Regions from separate parts of the Microbacterium sp. NPDC089189 genome, predicted to be linked through region 2. Evidence: predicted binding sites of a transcription regulator. Region 2 holds the regulator's gene; the other holds the start of a gene.

Region 1 (14,629 bases), on a different contig from region 2:
CCCGCACGACCCGCGTCCAACCCGCACGACCCGCCCTCGACCCGCCCGACCCGCACGCCCCCGCGGCACGCCCGACCCGCACGCGCCCGCGGCACGCCCGGAGGGTATGCACGGCGGGCGGGCAGCCGCGGCGGCTTACGATGGACCCCATGTGTGGAATCGTCGGATACGTCGGCCCTCGGCCGAGCCAGGACATCTTGATCTCCGGGCTCGCCCGACTCGAGTACCGGGGATACGACTCGGCGGGCATCGCCGTGATCGACGCCGCCGGCGACCTGGGGATGCGCAAGCGCGCCGGCAAGCTGCAGATGCTGCGCGACGACCTCACGCGCCACCCCCTCGCCGACGGCACCACCGGCATCGGCCACACCCGCTGGGCGACCCACGGCGGGCCCACGGATGAGAACGCGCACCCGCACCTGGCCGACGACGACAAGCTCGCCGTCATCCACAACGGCATCATCGAGAACTTCGCCGAGCTGAAGGCCGAGCTGATCAGCGAGGGCTACACGTTCCGCAGCGAGACCGACACCGAGGTCGCGGCCCTGCTCATCGGGCGCGAGTACGCGGCATCCGGCGATCTCGTCGCAGCCTTCCGTGCCACGGTCGGTCGCTTCGAGGGCGCGTACACGCTGCTCGCCATGCACCAGGACCACCCGGGCCTCGTGGTGGCGGCCCGCCGCAACTCGCCGCTCGTGATCGGCCTGGGCGAGGGCGAGAACTTCCTCGGCTCCGACGTCGCGGCCTTCGTCGAATACACCCGTAACGCCCTCGCGATCGGTCAGGACGAGATCGTCGCGATCACGCCCGGCGGCGTCGAGGTCACCGACTTCGAGGGAAACCCCGTCGAGCCGGAGCCCTTCGAGGTCACCTGGGATGCTGCCGCCGCCGAGAAAGGCGGATGGTCCTCGTTCATGGCGAAGGAGGTCTCGGAGGAGCCCGAAGCCGTCGCGAACACGCTGCGCGGCCGCATCCACGAGGGCGTCGTCGAGATCCCCGAGCTGGACGGGCTCGACGAGCTGTTCGCCGGCATCGACCGCATCGTCATCATCGCGGCGGGCACGGCCGCCTATGCCGGCCAGACCGGCAAGTACGCGCTGGAGCTCTGGACCCGCATCCCCGTCGACGTGGAGCTCGCGCACGAGTTCCGTTACCGCGACCCGGTGATCGGCGAGAACACCCTCGTCGTCTCGATCAGCCAGTCGGGCGAGACGATGGACACGCTCATGGCGGTCAAGTACGCCCGCGAGCGCGGCGCCAAGACGCTGTCGATCTGCAATACGCAGGGCGCCACCATCCCGCGCGAGTCGGATGCCATCGTCTACACCCACGCGGGTCCCGAGGTCGCGGTCGCCTCGACCAAGGCGTTCGTCGCGCAGATCACCGCCATCTACCTGCTGGCCCTCCACGTCGCGCGCGTGCGCGGCTCGATCTCGCGCGCCGAGATCACCCGTCACGTGCTCGAGCTCGAGGCCGTGCCGCGCAAGATCGCGGACGTCATCGAGACGCAGCAGGAGCGCATCACGCAGCTCGCCCACTGGATGGCCGACACCCGTTCGGTGCTCTTCCTCGGACGGCACGTGAACTACCCGATCGCGCTCGAGGGAGCCCTCAAGCTCAAGGAGATCTCCTACATCCACGCAGAGGGCTTCGCCGCCGGCGAGCTCAAGCACGGTCCGATCGCGCTCATCGAGCCCGGCCAGCCCGTCTTCGTGATCGTGCCGTCGCCGCGCGAGTCCGCGGTGCTGCACGACAAGGTCGTCTCGAACATCCAGGAGATCCGCGCCCGCGGCGCCCGCGTCATCGTCGTCGCCGAGGAGGGGGACGCCTCGGTGCTGCCCTTCTCCGACGAGGTGCTGCACATCCCGCTCGCCGGCCCCCTGTTCGAGCCGTTCCTCGCGGTCGTGCCGCTGCACATCTTCGCGATGGGGCTGGCCACGGCCAAGGGCCTGGATGTGGATCAGCCGCGCAACCTGGCCAAGTCCGTCACCGTCGAGTGAGCCGGCACGGGCGCTCGTGAGAGGCGGCGCCCGCGTGGATAAGCTGACGGATGCGGCGGGTGCCGCATCCGGGGAGGACGCATGATCGTCGGCATCGGTGTCGACCTCGTCGACGTCCCGAGGTTCGAGCGCACGCTCGCGCGGACGCCGCGCCTGCGCGACCGGCTGTTCTCGGTGGCGGAGCGTCCGCTCAAGCCCCGCTCGCTGGCCGCGCGATACGCCGCGAAGGAAGCGCTGATCAAGGCCCTCGGCGGCTCGGACGGCGTGCACTGGACCGAGATCGAGGTCGCGTCCGAGCCCTCCGGCAAGCCGGGCTTCGCGCTCTGCGGGTCGACGGCCGCCGTCGTCGCCGCCCGTGGCATCACGGCCCTCCACCTGTCGATGAGCCACGATGCGGGCCTCGCCACCGCCTACGTCATCGCCGAGGCCCTGCCCGCCCCCTCCGTGTCCGCCCCGTCCCAGGCCTCGCTCGCGTCGCCCGAGTTCGCCTCGCCCTCGCCCGCCCCGCCCTCGCCCGCCTCGCCCTCGCCCGCCTCGCCCGCGCTCGCTCCGCCCTCTGCCGAGCGCACATCCGGTGATCGAGCGCATATGCGGGACGATGTGCTCTCGACGACGGGATATGCGCTCGGGGATGAGGGGCGCCCGGCAGCAGCGCCGGCACCCACAACAGCACCACCGGCAACAGCACCACCCGCGCCCGCAACAGCACCCACACCCGCACCCGCACCCACGCCCGAGGGGGAGAAGACATGAGCACGTTCCCGGCAGGGGTGATGCGCGAGGCTACGATCGACGTCGGCGCCATCGAGGACAACGTGCGGCAGCTGCGGCGCCTCGTGGGGGTCGAGGTCATCGCGGTGGTCAAGGCCGACGGGTACGGCCACGGCGCGGCCCGCTCGGCGGCGGCGGCGCTCGCGGGGGGCGCGACGCGCATCGGGGTCGCCGACATCGGCGAGGCGCTGGCGCTGCGCCGCGCCGGCATCGACGCGCCGATCCTGGCCTGGCTGCACGCCCCGGGCGTCTCGTTCGGCGAGGCGGTGGAGCGGGGGATCGAGCTCGGCATCTCGGACATGGCGCAGCTGAACGCCGCGGCCGCGGCGGGCAGCGGCGACCGGGCCGCCGTCATCCACCTCAAGCTCGAGACGGGGCTCGGGCGCAACGGCGCGGCCCCGGCCGAATACCGGGTGCTGTTCGCCGAGGCGGCGCGGCTGGAGCGGCTCGGCCGCATCCGCGTGCTCGGTATCTTCAGCCACCTCTCCAACGCCTCGCCCGAGGCCGACCGCGAAGCCATCGCCCGGTTCGAGGCCGGGCTGGGCGCGGCGGCGGCGGCCGGGCTCTCGCCGCGGTTGCGGCACATCGCCGCCACGCACGCCGCGATCGCGCTGCCCGAATCCCGCTTCGACTGCGTGCGGCTGGGCATCGGCATCTACGGCCTGTCGCCGTTCGACGACCGCTCGTCGGCCGACCTCGGCCTCCGTCCGGCGATGACGCTGCGTGCGGCGGTCGCCGCCGTCCGCCGGGTCGGCCCGGGCCAGGGCGTCTCGTACGGCTACGACTACCGCACCGACCGCGACACGACCCTCGCCCTCGTCCCGCTCGGCTACGCCGACGGCGTGCCCCGGCAGGCCTCCGGCGCGGGTCCCGTGCGCATCGCCGGGCAGCGCTTCACCGGTGTCGGCCGCATCGCGATGGACCAGTTCGTGGTGGATGTGGGCGACGCCGCCGTCTCGGTGGGCGATCAGGTCGTGCTCTTCGGCGATCCGACGCTCGGCGTGCCCTCCGCGACCGACTGGGCGGATGCCGCCGGCACCATCAACTACGAGATCGTCACCCGCATCGGCGCCCGCGTGCCCCGTCGCCAGGTCGCCGGATGACCGGGCATGAACCCGAGCGCGCCGACGTTGCAGAGGGTATGACGACGCACACCGGATCGATCGGACTCGACGACCTCGTCGGAGAGCGGGAGATCGTCTCTCCCGCCGACATGGAGCGGCTCGGCCGCGACATGGGAGAGCGTCTGAGAGCGGGCGACATGGTGGTCCTCACCGGTCCGCTCGGGGCGGGCAAGACCACGCTCACCCGCGGCATCGCGCAGGGTCTCGGCGTCCGCGGCCCCATCCAGAGCCCCACCTTCGTCATCGCGCGCACGCATCCCTCCCTGGTGGGCGGCGCCCCGCTCGTCCACGTCGACGCCTACCGACTCGGGTCGTCGGCCGAGCTCGAGGACCTCGACATTGACCTGGACGGCTCGGTCGTCGTCGTCGAGTGGGGTCGCGAGGTCGTCGCGCGCGTCGCCGACACGTGGTGGGAGGTCGAGCTCGACCGCGAATGGCACGGTCGCGGCGTCGACACCGCCTGCGGCACCTACTCGCGCGCGACGGAGGCCCTCGACGCCGACAGTCCGCGGCTGGTGAGGATCACGCGCCATGCACGGTGACGTCCGCCCCGGGTGACGCCACCCGGTAGGCCGACCACTGCACGGGAGCCCCGCGGCGCCCGAGGCCCAGCGCGGCGAGCGTCGCCGCCGGCTGCTCGATGTGCGCGAAGTGCCCGGCACCGCGCAGTCGCGTCTCGCGCAGCCCGGGCAGAAGCCGCGCCAGCTGCGTCGCCTCGTCGGCGCTCGCGAAGACGTCGCGTTCGCCGCGCACCGACCGCATCGGGCTCCGGATGGCGCGCCACCGCGTCTCGTCGTAGTCGGCCGACATGCGGGTCGCCGCCGCGAAGGCCGTCGGCCGTACCTCGTGCGACAGGGCGCGGATGACGCTGCCGTCGACCCTGCGCGGATGGGCGAACAAGGGAGAGGCCAGCAGGCGCAGCATGCCGATGCGTTCCAGCAGGCGGACGAGCGCGAGGCCCGGGCCGCCGAGCGCGCGCAGCACGCCCATGATCGCCATCATGCCGCCGAAGCCCGGCACCCGGGCGGCTCCCGAGAGCCGATGCCGCGCCGCGAGCTGCACCCCGGGACCGCTGGGCGAGACCAGCCCGACCTCGACCGTGGCATCCGGCTCCCGCGCGGCCAGATCGAGCGCGAGGAACCCGCCCATGGAGTGCCCGACCACGTGCCAGCGGGTGTAGCCGAGCGCGCGGACGGCGCCGGCGATCCGTGCGCTGACCTCGGCGATGTCGGGCACGGGGCCCGCCGACTCGCCCCACCCCGGAAGATCGGGGATGACGACGTCGGTGAGGGGCGCGCCGCGGCGATCGGATGCCGTGAGCAGCGGCGTCCACGTGCTCCACGACCCTGCCGCGCCGTGCAGCAGGACGGTGGCTGAGGTCGCTCCCGGCCGGCGGCGTCCGGTGCGCACGACGAGCGCGGCGCCGTCGGGCCCCGGCAGTACACGGCGGGTGAGCCCCAGCGCGGGTTCGTCGGTGCGCAGGGCTCCCCGGGTCGTGTTCTCGTGCATGACGGTGATTCGTTCCCGTGGCGCCAGCGGATTCCCTCCCGCGGCGCGCCGCGCACGCCGACTACCCTGGAGACGTGATCCTCGGCATCGACACCTCCCTCGGTACGGCGCTCGCCGTGGTCGACCCCGACGGGGTCGTGCGTGCCGAGGTCTCCAGCGACAACCCGCTCGGGCACGCCGAGGTCATCGGCGACTTGCTCCGCAGCGTCCTGGATGCGGCGGCCACCACGGCGGCCCACGGCACCGGTCTGCCGGCCGCGGGCGACGACGCGATCACCCATGTGGCGGCCGGCATGGGCCCCGGCCCCTTCACCGGGCTGCGCATCGGCATCGCCGCCGCCCGGACGTTCGCGCTCGCGCGGGCGCTGCCCGTCGTCCCCGTGCCGAGCCACGACGCGGTCGCGCTGGGCGTGCTCCTGGCGGCGGCGATGGAGGACGCCCTGCCTGGCCGTTTCGCCGTGGTCACCGATGCCCGGCGGCGCGAGTTCGCGTACACCGTGTACTCCGGGCTGGACGACGACGGCCTCCCCATCCGGGATGCCGAGCCCGCCCTCATCCCGCGCGATCAGCTCGACGCGCGGCTGGACGACCTCGCCGCGATGCGGCTCGACGCCACCGCGATCCCCGCTTCGCTGCTCGCCCTCGCGGCGGCCCGGGCCGTCGCCGCCGGGCGCACGCTGGCCACGAGCGAGCCGCTGTATCTGCGTCAGCCGGATGTGACCATGCCGCACGCGCCGAAGAAGGTGGGCGCATGATCCGTGACGCCGTCGCCGCCGATCTCGACGCCATCATGCGCCTCGAGCGCATCAGTTTTCCGACCGACGCCTGGAGCGAGGCGATGATGCGCGAGGAGCTGGCGTCGCCGCACGGGCACTACATCGCGCTCGAGCACGGCGGCGTCCTCACCGGCTACGCGGGGCTCCGTGCACCGCGGGGCGGTCGCGACGGCGACATCCAGACGATCGCCGTGGCCGAGGCGGCGCGGGGTCGGGGGAGCGGGCGCGCGTTGCTGCGCGCCCTGCTCGCCGCGGCCGCGGAGCGGGGCGTGCGCGAGGTGTTCCTCGAGGTGCGCGACGACAATCCGGTCGCCCAGCGGCTGTACGCGTCGGAGGGCTTCACGGAGGTGGGCCGGCGTCCCCGGTACTACCAGCCCGACGACGTCGACGCACTCGTGATGCGGGCCGACATCCCGGCGTGGGCGGCAGCGTCCGCGTCCGCAGGCGCCGCCTCATCCGACGCCGCAGCTTCATCCGCCGCAGAAGGGACGGAGGTCCGATGAACACCGCGGAACCCCTGGTGCTGGGGATCGAGACCAGCTGCGACGAGACCGGCATCGGCATCGTCCGTGGCAGCACGTTGCTGAGCAACACCATCGCGAGCTCGATGGACGAGCACGCCCGCTACGGCGGCGTCGTGCCCGAGGTCGCCGCACGTGCGCACCTCGAAGCCCTGCAGCCCGCCATCGAGGCGGCGCTGGACGAGTCCGGCGTGACGCTGGCCGACATCGACGCCGTGGCCGTCACCTCCGGTCCCGGCCTGGCCGGCGCCCTCATGGTCGGCGTCGGAGCCGCCAAGGCGCTCGCCGTGGGGCTCGACCGCCCGCTCTACGCCGTCAACCACCTGGTGGGCCACATCGCCGCCGACATCCTCGATCCCGACGCGGCTCCGCTGGAGTACCCGACCGTGGCGCTGCTGGTGAGCGGCGGCCACACCGCGCTCCTGCTGGTGCGCGATCTCACGACCGACGTCGAGCTGCTCGGTGAGACGGTCGACGACGCGGCGGGCGAGGCCTTCGACAAGGTCGCCCGCATCCTCGGTCTGCCCTACCCGGGCGGTCCCGAGATCGACCGCGCTGCGGCCGACGGCGACCCGACCGCCATCCGCTTCCCGCGCGGGCTTTCGCGCGCCTCCGACATGGCCGAGCATCGCTACGACTTCTCGTTCTCGGGGCTGAAGACCGCGGTCGCGCGGTATCTCGAGCAGACCCCGGATGCGTCGGTGCCCGACGTGGCGGCCTCGTTCCGCGAGTCGGTCGTCGACGTCCTGGTCACGAAGGCGCTCGACGCCTGCGCCCGGCACGGCGTTCCCCGCCTGCTGCTGGGCGGCGGCGTGATCGCCAACCGGCGGTTGCGCGAGGTGGCCCTCGCGCGCGGCGAGGCGGCCGGCGTCACCGTGCGCATCCCGCCGCTGCGCCTGTGCACCGACAACGGCGCGATGATCGCCGCCCTCGGTGCGCGTCTGATCATGTCGGGGCGTGCGCCGTCGACGCTGGCCTTCGGGGCGGACTCCACCCTGCCGGTGACCGAGATCCAGGTCGCCGAGGACCCCGCCGCCGAGGACCCCGCCGCCGAGGACCCCGCCGTCGAGAGGCCCGGAGCCCTCGCATGAGCGAGCAGGACGGCATCCGCGGGATCCCGTCGCCGCCGCCCGTCGACCCGGATGACCCGGCGGCGCAGCCGTTGCTCGCCGCCGCGGCCGCCTGGGAGGACAGCCGCCGCGCCGACGACGCACCCGCCGGGGACGCGCCGCCGCCCGTGCCGGTTCCGGTGTTCCCGGTGGTCGCACGGCTCGAGGCGCCATCGCCCGACGTCGTCGTGCCGACCGACGAGTCCGCGCTCCCCGGTGCGCACCGCGGCGGTTTCTCGCGCGCCCCCACCGCTCCGATCGAGATCGGCGCGCAGGTGGAGGGGCCGCAGGAGTTCGTGCCCACGACGCGGACCGTGGTGGTGCCCGATGACGCCGCTCCGCCGATGAGCCTCGCGGTGCTGTCGATCGGGTTCGCGGTCGTCGGACTCATCGTGTCGTTCGTCGTCGGCTGGGGCTTTCCGCTCGGCATCGTGGCGGTCGTGCTGGGGGTGCTGTCGCTGCGGCGCCTCGTCGAGAGCCGCCCGTTGGCGGTCTGGGGGATCGTGCTCGGCGTGCTGTCGCTCGTCTACAGCGGCGGCTGGCTGGTGTGGGCGGCGTACCGCTCCGGCATGCTCGGCTGACGCCCGGCGTCAGCTCACGCGATCGGCGAGCAGCGCCGTCCGGCGGTCGCCGATGCGCGTGATGAACAGCGTCGCCTGCTGGTCGCCCTTCAGCTTCAACCGGGTGCGCAGCTGCGCCGGGTCGACGTCCACGCCGCGCTTCTTGATCTCGAGTCGTCCGATGTCGCGCTCGCGCAGGGCCCGCGCGAGCTTCTTCTCATCGGCGGGCAGCGTCTCGCGCACCCGGAAGGACTGCACGAAGGGGCTCGTGAGGGCGGCGTCGGACGTGAGGTAGGCGATGCGCTCGTCGAGCATGCCGGCATCGAGCGAGCGGGCGACGTCTCCGATCAGACGGGCGCGGATGACGGCGCCCTCCGGCTCGTGCAGGAACTCGCCGAGCTCGCGCACCGGGGCGTCGGGTGCATCGGCCGCGGCCGTCATCTCGTGCGCCTCGTCGCCGCGCAGCACGAGCGCGGCTCGGCGCACGCCCTCGCGGGCCAGCGACCCGCTCCACAGCACCAGCTCGATCGTCGAGCCGTCGACGCTGATCCACTGCGCCTCGGCATGCGCCGGGATGTCGGCGCGCTCGAAGCCGGGACCGAGCTTGATCCCGGTGGGCAGACGGTCGGCGAGCGCGAAGGCCCAGTCGAGCGCGGGCGTGAAGTCCTCGGCGCGCAGGCGCTGCGTGTGGTCGCCTCCTGCCGTGCGGCGCGCCGGGTCGAGCCAGACCCCGTCGACGTCGGCGAGGTCGGTGTCCTCGGCGAGGGCATGGTGCACGTGCGCGAGGTCGCCGAAGGGGGCGAGGTTGTAGGCCGCGACCGCAGCGGTGGCCTCGTCGGCGTCGACCGCGGTCACCTCGATGCCGAGCGCGGCGAGCCCGAGCGCGTCGCCGCCGATGCCGCATCCGAGATCGGCCACATGGGCGAGTCCCGCCTGGCGGAATCGCCCGGCGTGGCGCGCGGCAATGCCCAGGCGCGTGGCCTGTTCTAGGCCGGCGCGGGTGAACAGCATCCGATCGGCGAAGGGTCCGAACTTGGCGTGTGCCCGGCTGCGCAGCCGCGCCTGGGCCACCACAGCCGACACCAGCTCGGGGGAATGCCCGGCAGCGCGCAGACGGCTGACGGCCGATGCCACGGCCGTCGTCGAGTCGACCGTCCCCAGCTCGTCGACGAGGCGCAGGCCCTCCGGGGTGAGCAGGGTGCGCAGCTCGCTCATCTCCATGCGATCAGCCTACGGTGACGCTGTGTTGGCACTCGCGTTGCACGAGTGCCAGTCCGCCTCTAGACTTGTCATTAGCACTCTCGGTGTGAGGGTGCTAACAGAGTCTTCCGTTTCACGAAGCGAGAAAGAAGAGGTAGACCGTGTCGGTTTCCATCAAGCCGCTCGAGGACCGCATCGTCATCCAGCAGGTCGAGGCCGAGCAGACCACCGCGAGTGGCCTGGTCATCCCCGACACCGCCAAGGAGAAGCCCCAGGAGGGCGAGGTCGTGGCCGTGGGCCCCGGCCGCATCGACGACAACGGCAACCGCGTTCCGCTCGACGTCGCCGTGGGCGACCGCGTGATCTACAGCAAGTACGGCGGAACCGAGGTCAAGTTCGGTGCCGACGAGTACCTCGTGCTCTCGGCTCGCGACGTCCTCGCTGTCGTCGTTCGCTGACACCCTTTCGAAGGGCCCGGTCGTTTCGGCGACCGGGCCCTTCGGTGTTCGCGCTCCGTGTGCGGGCGCGGACCTAGGCTGAGGGGATGACCTCTGCTGCGCCCGGCGAACGCGTCGTGGCCGGCGGCCTGTACGCCTCGGGGGCCTACGCCCTCTGGGGCGTCCTGCCGCTGTACTTCCTGCTGCTCGCGCCCGTCGGCCCGTTCGAGATCGTGGGATGGCGCATCCTCTTCTCGCTCGTCTTCTGCGCGCTGCTGATCGCGGTGACGCGCGCCTGGCGCCCGCTGCTGGCGATCATGCGCCAGCCGCGGCTGCTCGCGCTCACTGCCCTCGCCGGCGTCCTCATCTTCATCAACTGGCAGACCTACCTGATCGGCACCCTGAGCGGGCATGTCATCGAGACCAGCCTCGGGTACTTCACGAACCCGATCGTGACGGTGCTCCTCGGAGTGCTCGTGCTCCGCGAGAGGCTCCGTCCCGCCCAGTGGGCGGCCATCGCGCTCGCCGCCGCGGCTGTCGTGGTCATCGTCGTCGGCTACGGCTCCGTGCCGTGGATCGCCCTCATCCTCGCGTTCTCGTTCGGGTTCTACGGCCTCGTGAAGAAGAAGATCGGGCCGTCGGTGGATGCGGTCAGCGGCCTGACCCTCGAAACGCTCTGGCTCTCGCCGGTCGCCGTGGTGCAGCTCGCGGTCGTGGCGTCCACCGGCGGTCTGCTGATCGGTGCGCTCGGACCCGAGAAGGCGGCCCTCCTCGCCCTCGCGGGCGTGGCCACCGCCATCCCGCTGCTGCTGTTCGCCGCCGGTGCCCGGCGCGCGCCGCTCACCCTGCTGGGCATCGTGCAGTTCATCGCGCCCATCCTGCAGTTCCTCATCGGCTGGTGGCTGCTGGGCGAGCAGATGACGGTGGGGCGCTGGATCGGCTTCTCGCTCGTGTGGGCCGCGCTCGTGCTGCTGACGGTGGACTCGATCTGGGCGTCGCGTCGCTCCCGACGGTCCCGAGTCTCGGCGCCCGCGGCATCCGATGTCACCGATCTGACCTGACATCTCGCGGAAAAGTCGCAAATCGGTAACGATCGGCCCACGAAACGCATCGTTAATCAACGGCAACATTCCCGAGACGAAGCCGCGGCTAGGTTGGTGGCACCCGACGTCGACGACGAAGCCGACGTCCTGACATCAAGGAGCAACATGAGCCCCATCACGCGTCCGCGCGCCGGCAGGATCCTCGGCGGTATCGCCGCGGTCGGCGTCGGTGCACTCCTGCTGGCCGGCTGTTCCGGCGGCGGTAGTGATCCCAGCACCACCGAGGCATCGGGGGCCGACTTCCCGATCGACTGCGACGCAGCCGCGCCCGCGTCGTACACCCCGGAGTACGCGTCGACCTCCGAGGGCCCGGGAACGGACCTCACCTACAAGATCGGTACGGCCCTGCCCGTCACCGGTAACCTCGCCTTCCTCGGCCCGCCCGAGATCTCGGCGACCGACTACGCCGCCTCCGAGGTGAACGCCGCTGCCAAGGGCATCACGATCGACCTCATCCAGGGCGACTCGGGCGACACCGACAACAAGGCCTACGAGACCGAGATCCCGCGTCTGCTGGGCGAGGGCGCCACCGCCATCGTCGGCGCCGCCTCCTCCGGCACCTCGCTGCAGTTCATCGACCAGGTGATCGCGGCGAACGCCATCCAGTTCTCCCCGGCCAACACCTCGGCGGCCTTCACCGGCTACAAGGACAACGGCCTGTACTGGCGCACCGCGCCCTCCGACGTCCTCCAGGGCGAGGTGCTCGGCAACCTGGTCGCCGCGGACGGCAACGAGACGCTCGGCATGATCGTCCTGAACGACGCCTACGGCACGGGCCTGGCCTGCTTCACCAAGGCCGCGTTCGAGGCCGCCGGCGGCGAGGTCGTCGCGACGTCGCTCTACAACACGGGTGACACCAACTTCTCGGCCCAGGTCGAGGACGTCCTCGCGTCCAACCCCGACTCGATCGCGCTCATCACGTTCGAAGAGGTCAAGACGATCATCCCCGAGCTGATCGGTGCGGACTTCCCGGCCGACAAGCTGTACTTCGTCGACGGCAACCTGGCCAACTTCGGCGAGGACTTCGAGGCGGGCACGCTCGCGGGCGCCAAGGGCACCTACCCCGCGGTCGACCCCGACACGATCACCACGTTCCGCGACAACCTGCAGGCCTACTGGACCGGCAAGGGCAACGCGGCGCTCGAGGACTACACCTACGCTCCGGAGTCGTTCGACGCGGTCATCCTGCTCGCGCTGGCCGCTCTCGAGGCCGGTTCGACGGCGGGCCCGGATGTGGCTGCGCACCTGCAGCAGGTCTCGGGTGGCACCGGTGACGGCACCAAGTGCACGACGTTCGCGGAGTGCGCCGACATCATCATCGCCGGTGGCGTCGCCGACTACGACGGTGTCTCCGGTCCGATCACCTTCGATGAGGTGGGCGACCCCACGGAAGCCTCGATCGGCATCTTCCAGTACGGTGACGACAACAACTACGAGTTCCTGAACGTCGGCTGACCCCGCGCGAAGGACTGAGGCCCCGGTCTTCGGACCGGGGCCTTTCTCGTGCCCGCCCCCGCCCGATCCCGCGCTGCCCGGCACGCGCCCCATCCGCTGCCGCCCACCCGCCCCATCCGCTGGCCGTGTTCTCGGAGATTCCGTCGTTTCTCGGAGGTTCCGCGCGGATAGCTCCGAGTTGGGGGCGATTCTCCGAGAACCGTGCCCGCGCCTCGTCACCCGACACGCGCCACATCGCTGCCACCCACACACCCCATCCGTGGCCGTGTTCCCGGAGATTCCGTCGGTTCTCGGAGGTTCCCAGCGGGAAAGCTCGGAGTTGGGGGCGATTCTCCGAGAACCGGAACGGTTGGCGCCGCCCGCACGCGCCCGCGCAGACGACGACGCCGGCACCCTGGGGAGCCGGCGTCGTCGTGGTGGGGCGGGGCGTCAGGCGCCCAGGGTGCCCAGGTACAGTCCGATGACCTTGGGGTCGTTCAGCAGCTCGCGGCCGGTGCCGGTGTAGGCGTCACGGCCCTGATCGAGCACATAGCCGCGGTCGCAGATCTGCAGGCAGCGGCGGGCGTTCTGCTCGACCATGATCGTGGTGACGCCGGCCTTGTTGATCTCCGACACCCGCAGGAACGCCTCATCCTGTCGCGACGGCGAAAGGCCGGCGGACGGCTCGTCGAGCAGCAGGATGTGGGGATCCATCATCAGGGCGCGACCCATCGCCACCATCTGGCGCTCACCGCCCGACAGCGAGCCGGCCCGCTGGCCCAGACGCTTGCCGAGGTCGGGGAACACCGACGTGACGAAGTCGATGCGCTCCTTGACGGCCTTGGGGCGCTGGTAGGCGCCCATCTGCAGGTTCTCCGCGATCGAGAGGCTCGGGAAGACGTTGTTGGTCTGCGGCACGAACCCGACGCCCTTGGCGACGAGCTTGTTGGCGCGCAGGCCCGTGATGTCCTCGCCGTTGAGCAGGACGGATCCGCCCCGCACCTTCACCTGGCCGAAGATGGCCTTCAGCATGGTCGACTTGCCGGCGCCGTTCGGGCCGATGATGCCGATCAGCTCGCCCTTGGCCGCCGTCAGGTTCGCGCCGTTGAGGATGTTCACCCCCGGCAGGTAGCCGGCGACGACATCGTTCAGTTCCACGACGTTCGTGCTCATCGGCCGTCCTCCCGCTTCTCGGACTCGTCGGCGTTCGGTTCGCTCTCGGCCGCGATCACCTGGTCGAGCTCCTGCGCGACCTCGGCGAGCTCCGCGCCCTCCGCGGTCAGCGTGCCCTCGTGGCGCCCGGTCACGACACCCAGGTCGACGTCCTGGTGCGCACCGAGGTACGCGTCGATCACGGCCTGCTCCTTCATGACCGCGTCGGGCGGGCCCTCGGCCACGACCTTGCCCTCGGCCATGACGACCACCCAGTCCGCGATGTGGCGGACCATGTGCATGTCGTGCTCGACGAAGACGACCGTCATCCCCAGATCCTTCAGATCCAGGATGTGGTCGAGGAGCGACTGGGTGAGGGCCGGGTTGACGCCGGCCATGGGCTCGTCGAGCATCACGAGCACCGGGTCGCTCATCAGCGCGCGTGCCATCTCGAGGAGCTTGCGCTGACCGCCCGACAGGCTGGCGGCGAAGTCCTTCTCCTTGGCGTCGAGCTTGAAGCGGGCCAGCAGATCGCGGGCCTTCTCCTCGATCTGCGACTCCTGCTTGCGCCAGACGAAGGGGAGGATCCCCGACCAGATGTGCTCGCCGGTCTGCTTGGGCGCCCCCAGCTTCATGTTCTCGAGCACCGTCAGCAGGCCCAGCGACTTCGTCAGCTGGAAGGTGCGCACCTGCCCCATCCGCGCGGTCTTGTACGCGGGGATGCCGGCGAGGTTGGTGCCGTCGAACGACCAGCTGCCCGCGTTCGGCTTGTCGAAGCCGGTCAGCAGGTTGAACAGGGTGGTCTTGCCGGCGCCGTTCGGGCCGATGAGCGCCGTGATGGCGTTGCGGGGGATCTCGAGGTGCTCGACGTCGACGGCGGTCAGACCGCCGAAGATCCGGCGGACGCCGTCGATGACGATGATGGGATCGACC
Region 2 (14,629 bases):
GACGTGCGCATCACCCTGGTGGCGGATGAGGCGACCGTTCCGGTCTTCGCCGACGCGGGGCTCAGCGCGCGGGTGCTCGCCCGCGCCCAGAGCCTGCGCGCGGACGAGCGGGTCGCATCCGTCGCCCTCACCTCCCGTCCGGGTGAGGACCGGGTGAGCGGGGTGAGCGTGGGGCTCACCGGTGATGATGGCGCCGAGGCCTTCGCGCTCGCGCGGAGCCTGCCCGAGGTGCTCGCCGACGTGACGCGCAGCGGCCGGCTGCACCTCACGGTCCGCGGCGCCGATGAGGCGGTGCGGATCCAGGGCGACGCGGGCGCGTGGATCGACGACGCCGAGAGGGCATGGACGGCGGTCGCGGGCGCCGTTCCCACGACCGGCCTCCATGCCGAGCCGGAGCGGCTCGAGGTCACGCTCGCACGCGAGGTCGATGTCGCCGCCGCGGCGGCCGCCGCATCCGCCGCCCCGGGCGCGCCGGCCGTGGTGTTCGCGAGTCCGCTCGTCGATCTCGGCGCGGGCGCCTCGGGCGACGCGGCCCGAGCGTTGCTTGCCGCGCTCGACGACGCCCGCCTCTCCGAGGTGCGCACGCTCTGGACCGACGACGGCAGCATCGATCTCACCGTCGATTCGCCGGCACGGGCGGCGTCGCTCGCCCAGGCCGTGTCGGCGCGCCCCGAGGCGTCGGCCTTCGCCGCGATCACGGTGACGGCGGGCGCCGCCGACGACGTCGCGCTGCGCGTCACGGCCGCTCCGCCGCTGATCGGCGACCGCGTCGCGGCGGCCGCCGCCGCGCTGCGCGACACGGGGGCGGTCTCCCTCGTGAGCGCACCCCGCGCGGTCACGCTCACGGTCGCCGGTGACGCGAGCGACGAGATGCTCGAGGAAGACCTGGCCGTTCTCCGCGGCCTCCAGGACGACGGAGCCCGCCTCTGCGCGAACCGCGCCGACGGCACCGGGGTGTGCGTCGCCGGCGCCCCTCCCACCTGATCTCCCCACCGCTCCGGCAGGCGCGATACGCCCACACCGTGCCGCGCGACGCGCGTCCCGCCTCCGCGTGCCTCCTAGCGTGAGCGGGTGATCTCACCGCCGCCCGACCGGCCTCGGCGCGTCCGCTGGGGCGTCGGGGCGATCGTCGTGGTCGGGCTCGGGATCGTCGCCGTCACGGTGGCGGTGGGCCTCATCCGCTCGGCGGCGATCACGCCAGAGCCGGTGCCGGCGGCATCCGTCGTCGCCGGGGTGGATGCGGCGGAGACCGGCGTGTACGTGCATGTGGCGGGCGCGGTCGCCATGCCCGGCCTCTATCTGCTCCCGACCGGCGCGCGCGTGTTCGACGCGGTATCGGCGGCGGGAGGGCTGAGCGACACGGCGGATGCGGCCGCGGTGAACCTCGCGCGGCCGGTGACCGACGGCGAGCAGCTGCACGTGCCGGCGATCGGCGAGACGGCGGCGGCGCCGCCGGGCGAGCGCACGGACGGCAAGATCGACCTGAACGCCGCCGACCTCGCGCAGCTCGACGAACTGCCCCGGATCGGACCGGCCATCGCGCAGCGCATCATCGACTGGCGCGAGCAGAACGGGCGCTTCACGAGCGTCGACGACCTCCTGGCGGTACCCGGCATCGGCGAGAAGCTCATCGCCGGGTTGCGCGACCTGGTCACGGTGTGAGGTGGACCCGCGCGCGTGGCGGCTCGTCCCCGCCGCCCTCGGCACCGGGGCGACGGCGATCGCGCTGACGATCGTGCCCTCGCTCGCCGCGGGCGCGGCCTGGCTGCTGGGCGGCGCGGCGCTCGTGTGCGCGGTGCTGACCTTCGGCACCCGCGCGTCCCGCCTCCTCGTCCTTGCCGCGGTCGCGCTGCTGTTCGCGACGGTCGCCGCCGCCACCGTCGCGGGTGAGCAGCCGGTACGGGCGATGACGGCGTCGGCGGCGGATGGTCGAGCGCTCACGCTGGAGGTGCGGGTGACCGGCAAGGCGGAGCCCACCGTGCGGGGCGCGCGGGTCGATGCGGTCGTCGAGACGCTCCGGGTCGGCGATGACGCACTGCCGGGCGGCGCACCCGTGACCCTGCTGCTCGAGACGGTGCCGCCGCAGGCCGCGCCGGGCGCGCGCTGGGGGTTCATCGCTACGGCGTTCCCCGCGGATGCGGGGGAGCGCGCGGTCCTCGTGGTGCGCCCCGCCGGCGACATCGCCGTCCTCGCCGCGCCGACCGGTGTCGAAGCGGCATCCGCGTGGCTGCGCGAGCGTCTCGCGGCCGCGACGGACGGGCTGCCGCAACCCGGGGCAGGACTCGTGCCCGGACTCGCCGTCGGCGACACCGCGGCGGTCGACGCCGACCTGGACGCCGCCATGCGCACCTCCGGTCTCACGCACCTGACCGCGGTGTCGGGGGCGAACTGCGCCATCGTCGTCGGCCTGGCCTTCCTCGGCGCCGCGGCCGTCGGCGCCGGGCGTGCGCTCCGGGTGGCCGCGGGGCTCGCGGCGCTGGTGGGCTTCGTCGTGCTGGTCACGCCGGAGCCCAGCGTCATCCGCGCGGCCACCATGTCGGCCGTCGCGATGCTGGCGCTCCTGCTGGGCCGTCGCGGCGCGGGGCTCTCGGTGCTCTCGCTCGCCGTCGCGCTGCTCCTGGCGCTCGATCCGTGGCTCGCCCTCTCGCTCGGCTTCGCGCTGTCGGTGGCGGCGACCGGTGCGCTGCTGGTGCTCGCGCCGCCGCTCGCGCGCGGATTGGCGCGGGCGATGCCGCATCCGCTCGCGGTGATGCTCGCCGTGCCGCTGTCTGCGCAGCTGGTGTGCGGGCCGCTCATCGTGCTTGTCAGCCCCGGCGTCGCGGTCTACGGGGTCGTCGCGAACCTGCTGGCGGCGCCCGCCGCGCCGGCCGCCACCGTGCTGGGCCTTGCCGCCTGCCTCCTCGCGCCGGTGCCGCTGCTGCAGGCCGGGCTCGTCGGACTCGCGTGGATTCCCGCGGCCTGGATCGCCGCCACCGCCCATGCCACCGCGGCGCTGCCCGGCAGCACGCTGCCGTGGGTCGAGGGCTGGGGCGGCGTCGTCGCGCTGGCCGCCGCGGGCGCGGTGCTCGTCGTGCTGCTCGTCTCCACCGGGCGTGGGCGCCGGAGCCGCGCGCTTCGGTGGGCCGCGGGGATCGCCTCTGGCATCGGCGGAGCGCTGGCGATCGGCACCCTGCTGGTCTCGTCCGTCGTCGTGCCGCTCACCACGCCCCGAGAGTGGCGGATCGCGCTGTGCGACGTCGGGCAGGGGGACGCGGTCCTACTGCGCTCGGCCGGCGCCGTCATGCTGATCGACACCGGACCGTCGCCGGAGCCGGTCGCCGCGTGCCTGGCTCGACTCGGGATCGACCGGATCGACGTGCTCGTTCTCACCCACTTCGATCTCGACCACGTGGGCGGCGTCGGGGCGATCGCGGGGCGGGTGGGCGTGCTGCTCCACGGGCCCGCCGATGAGGACGGCACCCGCCGCATCCGGCAGGTGAGTGCCGAGCAGACGCATCAGGTGGCCGCGGGCGCCTCGGGTCGGCTGGGCGACGCGCGGTGGCGCGTGGTGTGGCCGGCGCCGGAGGACACCGTCGCGGGCAACGATGCGAGTGTGGTGATCGAGGTCTCGGGCGGCGGGGTGCCGCGCAGCATCCTGCTCGGCGACCTCGGAGCCGAGGCGCAGCAGCGGCTCCGCGCCGGCGGCATGGTGCGTGGTCCGTACGACGTGGTGAAGTTCGCCCATCACGGTTCGGCCGATCAGGATCCGGGCCTCTACCGGCTCATCGCCGCGCGACTGGCCCTCATCCCGGTCGGCGAGGACAACGACTACGGGCATCCGCGTGCCGACGCGCTCGCGCTGCTGGGCGCGGGCGGCACGCAGGTGGCGCGCAGCGACCAGGACGGGCTGATCCTGGTGGGTCTGGATGCCGGTGTGCCGACGCTCTGGCGCGAGCGCGCCCCGCCCGAGGGTCGCCGGCGACGCGCGCGCCCGTGTCGTCCGCGCTGGATAGGCTGAGACGGTGGCAGCCCGACGTCCTTCCGCACCCCGCAGTGCGATCCCGCAGCAGTCCTGGCGTACGCCGACGCCCGCGCCGATCGTTCTCGTCTCGGGGCCGGAGGAGGTCTGTGCCGAGCGCGCCACCGCGCGGCTGCGCGAGTACCTGCGTGCCGAGGACCCGAGTCTCGAGATCTCCGACATCGACGCCTCGGACTACGCGGCGGGCACGCTGCTCGCGGTGAGCGCCCCCTCGCTCTTCGGCGAACCGCGTCTGGTGCGCATCCGCAGCGTGGAGAAGTGCTCCGATGCGTTCCTCGCGGAGGCCCTCTCCTACCTGCAGGCTCCGCAGGAGGGAGCGACCGTGGTGCTGCGGCACACCGGCGCCAGCGTGCGGGGTAAGAAGCTCCTCGAAGCGATCCGCGCCGGGCAGGGCGGGGGAGCCGAGGTCGCCTGCCCCGCCATCAAGCGCGACTCCGACCGCTACGACTTCGCGGCGGGCGAGTTCCGTGAGGCGCAGCGACGCATCGTGCCGGGGGCGCTGCGCGCGCTCGTCGGCGCGTTCGCCGATGACCTCACCGAGCTCGCCGCCGCCTGTCAGCAGCTGATCTCGGATGTCGAGGGCGACATCACCGAGCCCATCGTCGAGCGCTACTACGGCGGTCGGGTCGAGACGTCCGCGTTCACGGTCGCCGACACGGCGATCGCCGGTCGGTACGGCGACGCCCTGCTCACCCTCCGCCAGGCGCTCGCCTCGGGCGCCGACCCGGTGCCCATGGTCGCGGCGTTCGCGATGAAGCTGCGCACCATGGCGCGCGTGGCGGGAAGCCGCGGCGAGTCATCGGCGGCCGTCGCCTCGCGCCTGGGCATGAAGGACTGGCAGGTCGACCGTGCCCGCCGCGATCTCGCCGGCGGCTGGACGCAGGACTCGCTGGGGCTCGCGATCCAGGCGACGGCGCGTGCCGACGCCGACGTCAAGGGCGGCTCGCGCGACGCGGTCTTCGCGCTCGAGCGCCTCGTGACCGTCATCTCGACCCGCGCCCCCTACGGCGCCTGACGCGCTCGCGCCACAGCCCCGCCTCCCCGCATCCCCCGCCCGTCACGTCCTCCCGGCGCCCGACATCGCGCCGAGTGCACGACCTAGCGCCGAGTGCACGGCGTAGCACCGAGTGCACGGCCTAGCGTCGCGCGGAAGTCGTGCACTCGGCGGTAAGCCGTGCTCTCGGCATCCGGCCTTGCGCGGCGGTGTGGGCCTCGTGGTGCACCTCGTGCGGCCTGTCGTATCCGCCGAGTGCACGACATCGCGCCGAGTGCACGACCTAGCTACGCGCGGAAGCCGTGCGATCGACGGTAAGTCGTGCGCTCGGCATCCGGGATTGGCGTTCCACCGAGGTGCGCACCTGGTTGTGCGCCGCATGCGGCCTGTCGTATCCGCCGAGTGCACGACATCGCGCCGAGTGCACGACGTCGTGTCGCGCGGAGCCCGTGCACTCGGCGGTAAGCCGTGCACTCGGCATCCCGCGTTCCGCCGCGGTGTGCGCCTCGTGGTTGCACCTCGTGCGGCCTGTCGTATCCGCCGAGCGCACGACATCGCGCCGAGTGCACGACGTCGCGTCGCGCGGAGCCCGTGCGCCCGGCGGTAACCCGTGCGCTCGGCATCCCGCGTTCCACCTAGGTATGGGCCCCGGTTGTGCGCTGCGTGCGGCCTGTCGTATCCGCCGAGTGCACGACATCGCGCCGAGTGCACGACCTAGCTACGCGCGGAAGTCGTGCGCTCGGCGGTAAGCCGTGCACTCGCGAAGGGGGCTGCGGGGCGGAGCCTGGGGGATGAGGGACGCCCCCGCAACGACGCCCCGCAACGACGCCCTCGGGATACCCCGCAAACGACGAAGCCCCCGTCGAGAACGACGGGGGCTTCGGACGTGAGGACTGCTCAGAGAGCGGCGACCTGCTTGGCGATGGCCGACTTGCGGTTCGCTGCCTGGTTCTTGTGGATGACGCCCTTGCTGACGGCCTTGTCGAGCTTCTTGGTCGCGAGGACTAGGGCCTTCTCGGCGTTCGCCTTGTCACCCGAGACCGCAGCCTCGCGGGCGCGACGCACAGCGGTACGCAGCTCGCTCTTCACGGCCTTGTTGCGCTCGTGCGCCTTGTCGTTGGTCTTGTTGCGCTTGATCTGCGACTTGATGTTTGCCACGTGTCGTATGACTTTCGTTTCGGAGTCTGCTCGGATAGTGCCGGTCGGCGGTAGAGGGGCGCGTTCCGGCGGTCGTGCGGGACGGGAAAATCCCACACGCGCAAGCCAAACACTGAGCCTACCAGACGGGCCGGGGCGCGTCCGCCTCGAGTGTGGCGATCGCGAGCGCGATGACGGCGTCGAACACCTCGGGGCGCATCGCCGAGACGAGGTGACTCGTGCGGGGGAAGACGATCAGCTCGGCGTGCGGTGCGATCCGCAGGAACGTCCTCTCTCCGACGCGCAGCTGGTCGAACTGCCCGTTGACGAACCACAGCGGCACGTGGATGCGGGCGAGCGCTGTCAGTACGTCGATCCCGGCCAGCTGGGCGAGGGCGCCGTCCTGTGCGTCGAGCGCATAGCCGCCCGCGCCGAAATCCTCGCGCGTGTGCTCGGGGAGGGTGCGGGCGAGCACCTGCTTCGTCATCCACATGCCGCGATCCGGCAGCGCGTCGAAGCCGCGCGCCAGGGTGCGGTACATCGCCAGGCCCGCGCCGCGCGGGACGGCCGTGCACGACGCGGCGATGAACCCGGCGACCGGGGGAGCGTCCGTGCGGCCGACGTACTCGGTGCACAGGAGCCCGCCCATGGAGTGCCCGACGAGGAGCACGGGACCGCGCTCGGCGGCGGAGCGCACCGCGCGATCGATCGTCGCGAAGGCCTCCTCGAGGGTGAAGGGCTCGGACATCCGCGTGCCGTGCCCCGGCAGATCGACGGCCTCGACGGGCACTCCGCGCTCGGCGAGGGTCACGCATTGCGCGCGCCACATGCTCGCCGATGTGCGGATACCGTGCACCAACACCACCTGCACCGTCATGGTCCCAGGGTAGGCGGGCGGTGCGCGGGCTCGCCTCCCCGTAGAATCAAGGGGACATGTCACCGCGCGCCCTACAGCCACTGCAGCCGAGTGCGACCCCGCCCGAGCTGATCCGCAACTTCTGCATCATCGCCCACATCGACCACGGCAAGTCGACGCTGGCCGATCGCATGCTGCAGATCACCGGCGTCGTCGCCGACCGCGACATGCGCGCGCAGTATCTCGACCGCATGGACATCGAGCGCGAGCGCGGCATCACGATCAAGAGCCAGGCCGTGCGGATGCCGTGGGGCGGGGCCGACGGCGCCTACGCCCTGAACATGATCGACACGCCCGGTCACGTGGACTTCACCTACGAGGTGAGCCGCTCGCTCGCCGCCTGCGAGGGCGCGATCCTCCTCGTCGACGCCGCGCAGGGCATCGAGGCCCAGACGCTGGCCAACCTGTACCTCGCGCTCGAGAACGATCTGCACATCATCCCGGTGCTCAACAAGATCGACCTCCCGGCGGCCGACCCGGAGAAGTTCGCCGCCGAGCTCGCCGGCCTCATCGGCGGCTCGCCCGATGATGTGCTGCGCGTCAGCGGCAAGACCGGCCAGGGCGTCGAGGAGCTGCTCGACCGGATCGTCGAGCAGATCCCCGCGCCGCGGGGCGACGCCGACGCGCCGGCGCGCGCGATGATCTTCGACTCCGTCTACGACGCGTACCGCGGCGTCGTCACCTACGTCCGCATGGTCGACGGAAAGCTGGAGCCGCGCGAGCGCATCCAGATGATGTCGACCAAGGCCACGCACGAACTGCTCGAGATCGGCGTGTCGAGCCCGGAGCCGACGCCGACCAAGGGCCTCGGCGTCGGCGAGGTGGGCTACCTGATCACCGGTGTGAAGGACGTGCGCCAGTCCAAGGTCGGCGACACCATCACCAACGCCCGCAAGCCCGCCACGGACGCCCTCGCCGGCTACACCGACCCGAAGCCCATGGTCTTCTCGGGGATCTACCCGATCGACGGCAGCGACTACGGCGACCTGCGCGAAGCGCTCGACAAGCTCAAGCTGTCGGATGCGTCGCTGCAGTACGAGCCCGAGACGTCCGTCGCGCTCGGCTTCGGCTTCCGATGCGGATTCCTGGGGCTGCTGCACCTCGAGATCATCACCGAGCGCCTCTCGCGCGAGTTCGATCTCGACCTGATCACGACCGCGCCGAGCGTGATCTACGAGGTCACGACGGATGTGGGCGAGACCGTCACCGTCACCAACCCCAGCGAGTACCCGGACGGCCGGGTCGCCTCGGTCGCCGAGCCCATGGTGAAGGCCGCGATCCTGACGCCTAAGGACTACGTCGGCACCGTCATGGAGCTGTGCCAGTCGCGACGAGGGTCGCTGATCGGCATGGAGTACTTCAGCGAGGACCGCGTCGAGATCCGCTACAACATGCCGCTGGGTGAGATCGTCTTCGACTTCTTCGATCAGCTGAAGAGCCGCACGCAGGGCTACGCCAGCCTCGACTACGAGCCCTCCGGCCAGCAGGTGTCGGATCTCGTGAAGGTCGACATCCTGTTGCAGGGCGAGAAGGTCGACGCGTTCAGCGCGATCGTCCACCGCGACAAGGCCTACGCCTACGGCACCCTCATGACCGAGCGGCTGCGCAAGCTCATCCCGCGCCAGCAGTTCGAGGTGCCCATCCAGGCCGCGATCGGTGCGCGCATCATCGCGCGCGAGAGCATCCGCGCGATCCGCAAGGACGTGCTCGCCAAGTGCTACGGCGGTGACATCACCCGCAAGCGCAAGCTCCTCGAGAAGCAGAAAGAGGGCAAGAAGCGCATGAAGATGGTGGGACGCGTCGAGGTGCCGCAGGAGGCGTTCATCGCCGCCCTGTCGGGCGACGTGGAGACCAAAGACAAGAAGTGATGATCGCCGCGGGCGATCCACCGGCTGGACGGCAGCTGGGTGGTCGGCGGCGGCACGACGGTTAGGGTGGGCACATGCGCCGCGGAACCTTCCGGGACGAGACCGTCGATTACGCCGCCGTCGGTGCGACACAGGCCCCGGACCTCATGCAGTACCCGCCCGAGCGGAGTATCCCCGCTCAGGAGTCATGGAAGCTCGGCAGCGGCGAAGAGCGATTCCGCTCCGCCGGTGCCGACCTCCTGGCCTGGCGTGCGCTGCGCGACGGCGGCCTGTCGATGGGCGAGGTGCGTCCCGCATCCGATCCCGGGTATTCCGGGGTCAGCTTCGACGAGGAGGGGCAGCCGATCGCGCCGAGCCGCCTCGACGCCGACCAGCGTTTCGACGCGGACGGCACGCCGTACGTCGGCGCCGGATCCACCGTCCGCATCCACGGCCGCGTGTCGGGTCTGCGTGTGGACGCCGAGCTGCGCGTGATCTTCGTCGTGGAGGAGAAGCGACGGATCGGGTTCGCGCTCGGGACGGTCGGTGAGTCGGTCGTGAGCGGCGAGGAGTCGTTCATCATCGAGTGGCGCGCCGACGATGAGGTCTGGTTCACGGTGCGCGCGTTCGACCGCCCGGTGGCCCTGCTCTACCGGATGCTGCCCGTGCTCGTGCGGCGCCGGCGCCGCGAGCTGTTCGGCCGCTACCTGCGGGCGATCTCCCCGATGTACCTGTCGTCCACCTGATGTCGCCCTCCGTGCTGCCCGACGGCGACCCGGTGCCGGCGGACGGCGCTCTGCCCGCGGGGATCGTGCCGGCGGCCGACCGTGATTTCGGCGTCTACATCCACGTGCCCTACTGCCGCGTGCGGTGCGGCTACTGCGACTTCAACACCTACACCGCCGACGAGCTGCGCGGTCACCGACGCGACGACTATCCGGATGCCGTCGCGCAGGAGATCGCGCTCGCGCAGCGCGTGCTCGAGGCCGCACCGCGCCCCGCCCAGACGGTGTTCTTCGGCGGCGGGACGCCGACCCTCCTGTCGACCGATGCGCTCGGCGGGATGCTGTCGGCCGTCCGTGACACGTTCGGCATCGCCCCGGGCGCCGAGGTGACCGTGGAGGCGAACCCGGATTCGGTGACGCCCGAGTCGCTCGCACGGCTGGCCGCGGCGGGGGTCACCCGCGTCTCGATCGGCATGCAGTCCGTCGTGCCGCACGTGCTGGCCGCGCTCGATCGCACGCACGACCCGGCGAACGTCGCCACCGCGGTCGCCGGTGCGCGCGCGGCGGGACTGGATGTGAGCGTCGACCTCATCTACGGCGCCCCGGGGGAGTCGCTCGAGGACTGGCGGGCGTCGGTGACGGCCGCGCTCGCTCTCGAACCCGATCACCTCTCGGCGTACGCGCTGATCATCGAGGACGGCACGAAGCTGGCGCGCCGCATCCGCGCGGGCGAGGTCGCGGCCCCCGATGACGATCTGCAGGCCGAGATGTACGAGCTCGTCGACGATCTGACGGCGGCGGCGGGGTACGACTGGTACGAGGTGTCCAACTGGTCGCGCGGCGGCGCACACCGCTCGCGGCACAACCTCGCCTACTGGCGGGGCACGGACTGGTGGGGGTTCGGTCCGGGCGCCCACAGCCACGTCGGCGGCGTGCGGTGGTGGAACGTGAAGCATCCCGCCGCGTACGCGCAGCGACTTTCGCAGGGGATCTCGCCCGCGGCCGCACGCGAGATCCCGGATGAGGAGGCGCGTCTGCTGGAGCGCATCCTGCTGGAGTCGCGCATCCGTGAGGGCCTGCCCCTCGACGCCGTCCCGGCGCGTCAGCGGGGAGCGGCGGCGGGACTCATCGCGGACGGGTTGATCGAGGGGGCGGATGCCGTGCGCGGCCGGGTCGTACTGACCCGTCGCGGGCGCCTGCTGGCCGATGCGGTGGTGCGCGCCCTCACCGAGTGAGCGGGTTGAGGGTCGCGAGAGCCGCCGCGCGGGGCAGCGCGACGTCGTCCGTGACCACGTCGTAGCGACGCACGAGGCCGTCGTCGCGGAACGACGGCCAGGGAGCGCGGCCGTCGCGCGCGAACGCGACCCAGTCGGCGTGCATCCGCGCCGCGAGGGCGGCGGGCGCCGTGGGACCGGCCATCGCATCGGCGGCGTCGTCGCCCAACCCGTCGAACACGAAGCCGATCTCGAGCGCGTGCGCGGCGCGAAGATCGCGGACGGGGCTCGGCCAGGCGAACTCGTAGACGTGCGTTGCCGCCGCGCGGTGTCGCGCGAGCTCGACGGCGGGGGCGCGCAGGATGTTGTCGGTCAGGACCTGGCCCAGCAGCTCGCCCGCTCCGCCGTCCGGGACGTCGGCGCGGTAGGCGCGCCAGAGCCCGCGGGGCAGCCGCATCCCCACCGACGCCACGCTGAAGGTCAGACGCGAGATCTTGGCCAGCTGCTCGGGGGTGTACCAGAGGCGGTACTCGTCGGTGTTCGTGCCGATGATCAGCGGGATGCCGAGGTCGCGCAGCCCGGTGCGCGGCGAGGCCGGCAGTTGCGCGCCGTCGACCGACATCGTGTAGCCGGGGGAGCTGCGCAGCAGCGTGCCGCCCGCGGCGAGCGTGTCGCGCGCGGCGACGAGCTCCGCCGGAGGCACGCGGCGGAAGGCTGCGGCCGTGGGCGAGATCCGCAGTTCCCGTGCGACGGCGCGCGTCACCCGGCCGGCTCGCTCGGGAGTGGTGGCATCGAGCGGTCCCGACTGCACGATGCCGCCGGCGACGACCGCACGGATGTCGGGACGGGTGAGGAGGGCGGCGACGAGCGCGCCGCCCGCCGACTCGCCGAACAGGGTCACGCGGGCGGGGTCGCCACCGAACGCGGCGATGTTCTCGTGCACCCAATGCACGGCCGCCGCCGCGTCGGCCAGACCGACGTTCTGCGGCGCGTCCTCGAAGACCGAGAACCCTTCGGCACCCAGGCGGTAGTTGATCGAGACGAAGACGACGCCGTCCCGCGCGAACGACGAACCGTCGTACGCCGCGAGGGCGGACGCGCCGCGTTCGAGCGCTCCGCCGTGGATCCAGACCATCACGGGGGCGTCCTGGGCGTCGACCGGCGTCCACACGTTGAGCGTGAGGACGTCGTCGCCGTCGATGCGGATGGAGGGGAGGAGGCGCCCGATCGCCGCGGGGTAGGGCGACTGCGCGGCGGTCGCACCGAACGCCGTCGCCTCGCGCACACCGGACCAGGGCTCTGCCGGCTCCGGCAGCGCGAAACGGCGCGCCCCCACGGGAGCCGCGGCGTACGGGATCCCCAGGAAGCGCCGTGCCGTCGCGTCGGCGGAGCCCGCGAGGACCCCGGCGCGGGTCTCGATGGTGGTGTTCGTCATGGTGGGCCTCCCGGATCCGATCCTAGGTTCCCGCTCCCGACGACCGGTCGGGCGAGCGCGCTAGAATTGGCACTCACGGATCCGGAGTGCCAGAGGGGAGTGCGCATGGTCAGCGAGCGCGGACTGGACGTCCTGCGGGCGATCGTCGAGGACTACGTCGCGACGCGCGAGCCCGTCGGCAGCAAGTCGATCGTCGAGAAGCACTCGTTCGGCGTCTCGGCGGCGACGATCCGCAACGACATGGCGATGCTCGAGGACGAAGAGCTGATCGCCGCGCCGCACACCTCGTCCGGTCGCGTCCCGACCGACAAGGGCTACCGGGTCTTCGTGAACCACCTGGCGGAGCTCCGACCGCTGACCGGGGCGCAGCGCAGCGCGATCGGCACGTTCCTGGCGGGCCCGGCCGACCTCGACGACCTGTTGGCACGCACCGTGCGCGCCCTCACCCAGCTCACCGGCCAGGTCGCCCTGGTGCAGTACCCCTCGTTCGAGCGCGCCAACATCACCCACGTCGAACTCGTGCACCTGGGCGGGGCACGCCTCGTGGTGATCCTCGTGACCGACACCGGCCGGGTCTCGCAGCGCTTGGCGTTCGCGCCCGAAGAGCTGAACGACGCGGATGTGGTGCAGTTGCGCGCGCGGGTGTCGGCGCTGGTCACCGGGCAGTCGGTGCGCGAGGGCAGCAAGCGCGTCGGCGAGGCGCTCGCGGATCCTCCCGCCGAGCCGCGATCGGCCGCCGCCCACCAGGCGATCCTGCGCGCGGTCGGCGAGGAGCTCGACGAGTTCCGCCAGGACCGGCTGGTCATGGCGGGCACCGCGACGCTCGCCCGCGCCGAAGGCGACTTCCGCGGGAGCATCTACCCGCTGCTCGAGGCGATCGAGGAGCAGGTGACGCTGCTGCGGTTGATGGGCGAGATGGTGACCGATGAGCAGGGGCTCTCGGCATCCATCGGACGCGAGAACGAGCCGTTCGGCCTGATCGAGGCATCGGTTCTGGCCAGCGACTACGAGACCACAGGGGGGCAGGCGCGCGTGGGCGTGCTCGGCCCCACTCGAATGGACTATTCGAGCAACCTGACCGCGGTACGCGCCGTCGCGCGCTACCTCAGCCGGTTGCTCGATGAGGACGACCGGGCGCGCTGAGCGCGTCCGACACGATCTCCGCGATTCGCGGACGGGAAGGCGAAAGTGGCTGACCACTACGAAGTACTCGGCGTGTCGCGCGACGCGTCGCAGGACGACATCAAGAAGGCGTACCGCCGGCTGGCGCGCCAGCTCCACCCGGACGTCAACCCCGGTGACGACGCGGCCGAGCGGTTCAAGCTCGTCACCCACGCCTACGACGTGCTGAGCGACGCCGAGCAGCGCCGCCGCTACGACATGGGCGATTCGGGCGGCTTCGGCGGCGGGGGAGCCGCGGGTTTCGGCGGCTTCGGCGACATCTTCGACACCTTCTTCGGCGGCGGCGGGGGAGGCGGGGCGCGCACGCGTCCGCGCTCCCGCGCCGAACGCGGGCAGGACGCGCTCGTGCGCGTCACGCTCGACCTCGGCGAGGTCGTCTTCGGGGCGCACCGCGACCTCGAGGTCGACACGGCCGTCATCTGCGAGACGTGCGAGGGCGGATGCTGCCAGCCCGGCACGTCGCCTGTGACGTGCGACATCTGCCACGGGTCCGGCCACGTGCAGCGCACGGTGCGCAGCCTCATCGGCAACGTCGTCACCAACCAGCCGTGCGCCACCTGCCAGGGTCACGGCACCACCATCCCCTACCCCTGCGCCACGTGCCAGGGCCAGGGGCGCGTGCGCGCGCGTCGCACGGTCTCGGTCGACATCCCCGCCGGCGTCGAGACGGGGCTGCGGCTGCAGCTCCCGGGTTCCGGCGAGGTCGGACCCGCCGGCGGCCCCAACGGCGACCTGTACCTCGAGGTCACCGTCGAACCGCACGACATCTTCAGCCGCGACGGCGACGACCTGCTCGCGACGCTCGACGTGTCGATGACGGACGCCATCCTCGGCACGACCACGACGATCGACGCCCTCGACGGCCCGGTCGATCTGGAGCTGCGCGCCGGGGTGCAGGCGGGCGACGTCCTGACCATCAAGGGCCGCGGCATCACGCCGCTGCGCGGTCACCAGCGCGGCGACCTCCGCGTCGGCGTGCACGTCGTCACCCCGACGCGCCTCGACCACAAGGAGCGGGCGCTGATCGAGGAGTTCGCCAAGAAGACGAAGGCCCCCGCGCCCCATCTCGCCGAGTTCCAGCAGGGCCTGTTCGCGAAGCTCCGCGACCGCTTCCGGAACGGATGATCCGTGGCGCTGCACTTCCTCCTCGACGACGCCGCT

Evidence for each region. Region 2 encodes HrcA, which represses chaperone genes, less so after heat shock. Its sites were predicted from a motif close to TTNGCACTCGNNNNNNNCGAGTGCNAA; they were not measured.
Region 1: a site for HrcA is predicted at 9,617-9,643, ahead of groES (co-chaperone GroES). Genes of this name have one in related genera too.

Annotation. Positions count from the first base shown of each region.
Region 1 is NZ_JBFBHG010000004.1:91,901-106,529, reverse strand. Features, by position in the region: gene glmS (glutamine--fructose-6-phosphate transaminase (isomerizing)) at 150-2,000, shown strand; partial or broken gene AB0N73_RS03670 (holo-ACP synthase) at 2,082-2,429, shown strand; gene alr (alanine racemase) at 2,750-3,874, shown strand; gene tsaE (tRNA (adenosine(37)-N6)-threonylcarbamoyltransferase complex ATPase subunit type 1 TsaE) at 3,913-4,437, shown strand; gene AB0N73_RS03655 (alpha/beta hydrolase) at 4,418-5,404, opposite strand; gene tsaB (tRNA (adenosine(37)-N6)-threonylcarbamoyltransferase complex dimerization subunit type 1 TsaB) at 5,479-6,159, shown strand; gene rimI (ribosomal protein S18-alanine N-acetyltransferase) at 6,156-6,683, shown strand; gene tsaD (tRNA (adenosine(37)-N6)-threonylcarbamoyltransferase complex transferase subunit TsaD) at 6,680-7,792, shown strand; gene AB0N73_RS03635 (DUF4190 domain-containing protein) at 7,789-8,391, shown strand; gene AB0N73_RS03630 (class I SAM-dependent methyltransferase) at 8,401-9,591, opposite strand; gene groES (co-chaperone GroES) at 9,732-10,028, shown strand; gene rarD (EamA family transporter RarD) at 10,115-11,068, shown strand; gene AB0N73_RS03615 (ABC transporter substrate-binding protein) at 11,216-12,565, shown strand; gene AB0N73_RS03610 (ABC transporter ATP-binding protein) at 12,995-13,717, opposite strand; gene AB0N73_RS03605 (ABC transporter ATP-binding protein) at 13,714-14,629, opposite strand, start outside.
Region 2 is NZ_JBFBHG010000001.1:96,691-111,319, forward strand. Features, by position in the region: gene AB0N73_RS00480 (hypothetical protein) at 1-984, shown strand, start outside; gene AB0N73_RS00485 (helix-hairpin-helix domain-containing protein) at 1,072-1,662, shown strand; gene AB0N73_RS00490 (ComEC/Rec2 family competence protein) at 1,664-3,997, shown strand; gene holA (DNA polymerase III subunit delta) at 4,002-5,033, shown strand; gene rpsT (30S ribosomal protein S20) at 5,910-6,170, opposite strand; gene AB0N73_RS00505 (alpha/beta hydrolase) at 6,289-7,026, opposite strand; gene lepA (translation elongation factor 4) at 7,083-8,933, shown strand; gene AB0N73_RS00515 (DUF1990 family protein) at 9,008-9,658, shown strand; gene hemW (radical SAM family heme chaperone HemW) at 9,658-10,872, shown strand; gene AB0N73_RS00525 (carboxylesterase family protein) at 10,862-12,286, opposite strand; gene hrcA (heat-inducible transcriptional repressor HrcA) at 12,392-13,429, shown strand; gene dnaJ (molecular chaperone DnaJ) at 13,475-14,593, shown strand; gene AB0N73_RS00540 (16S rRNA (uracil(1498)-N(3))-methyltransferase) at 14,597-14,629, shown strand, end outside.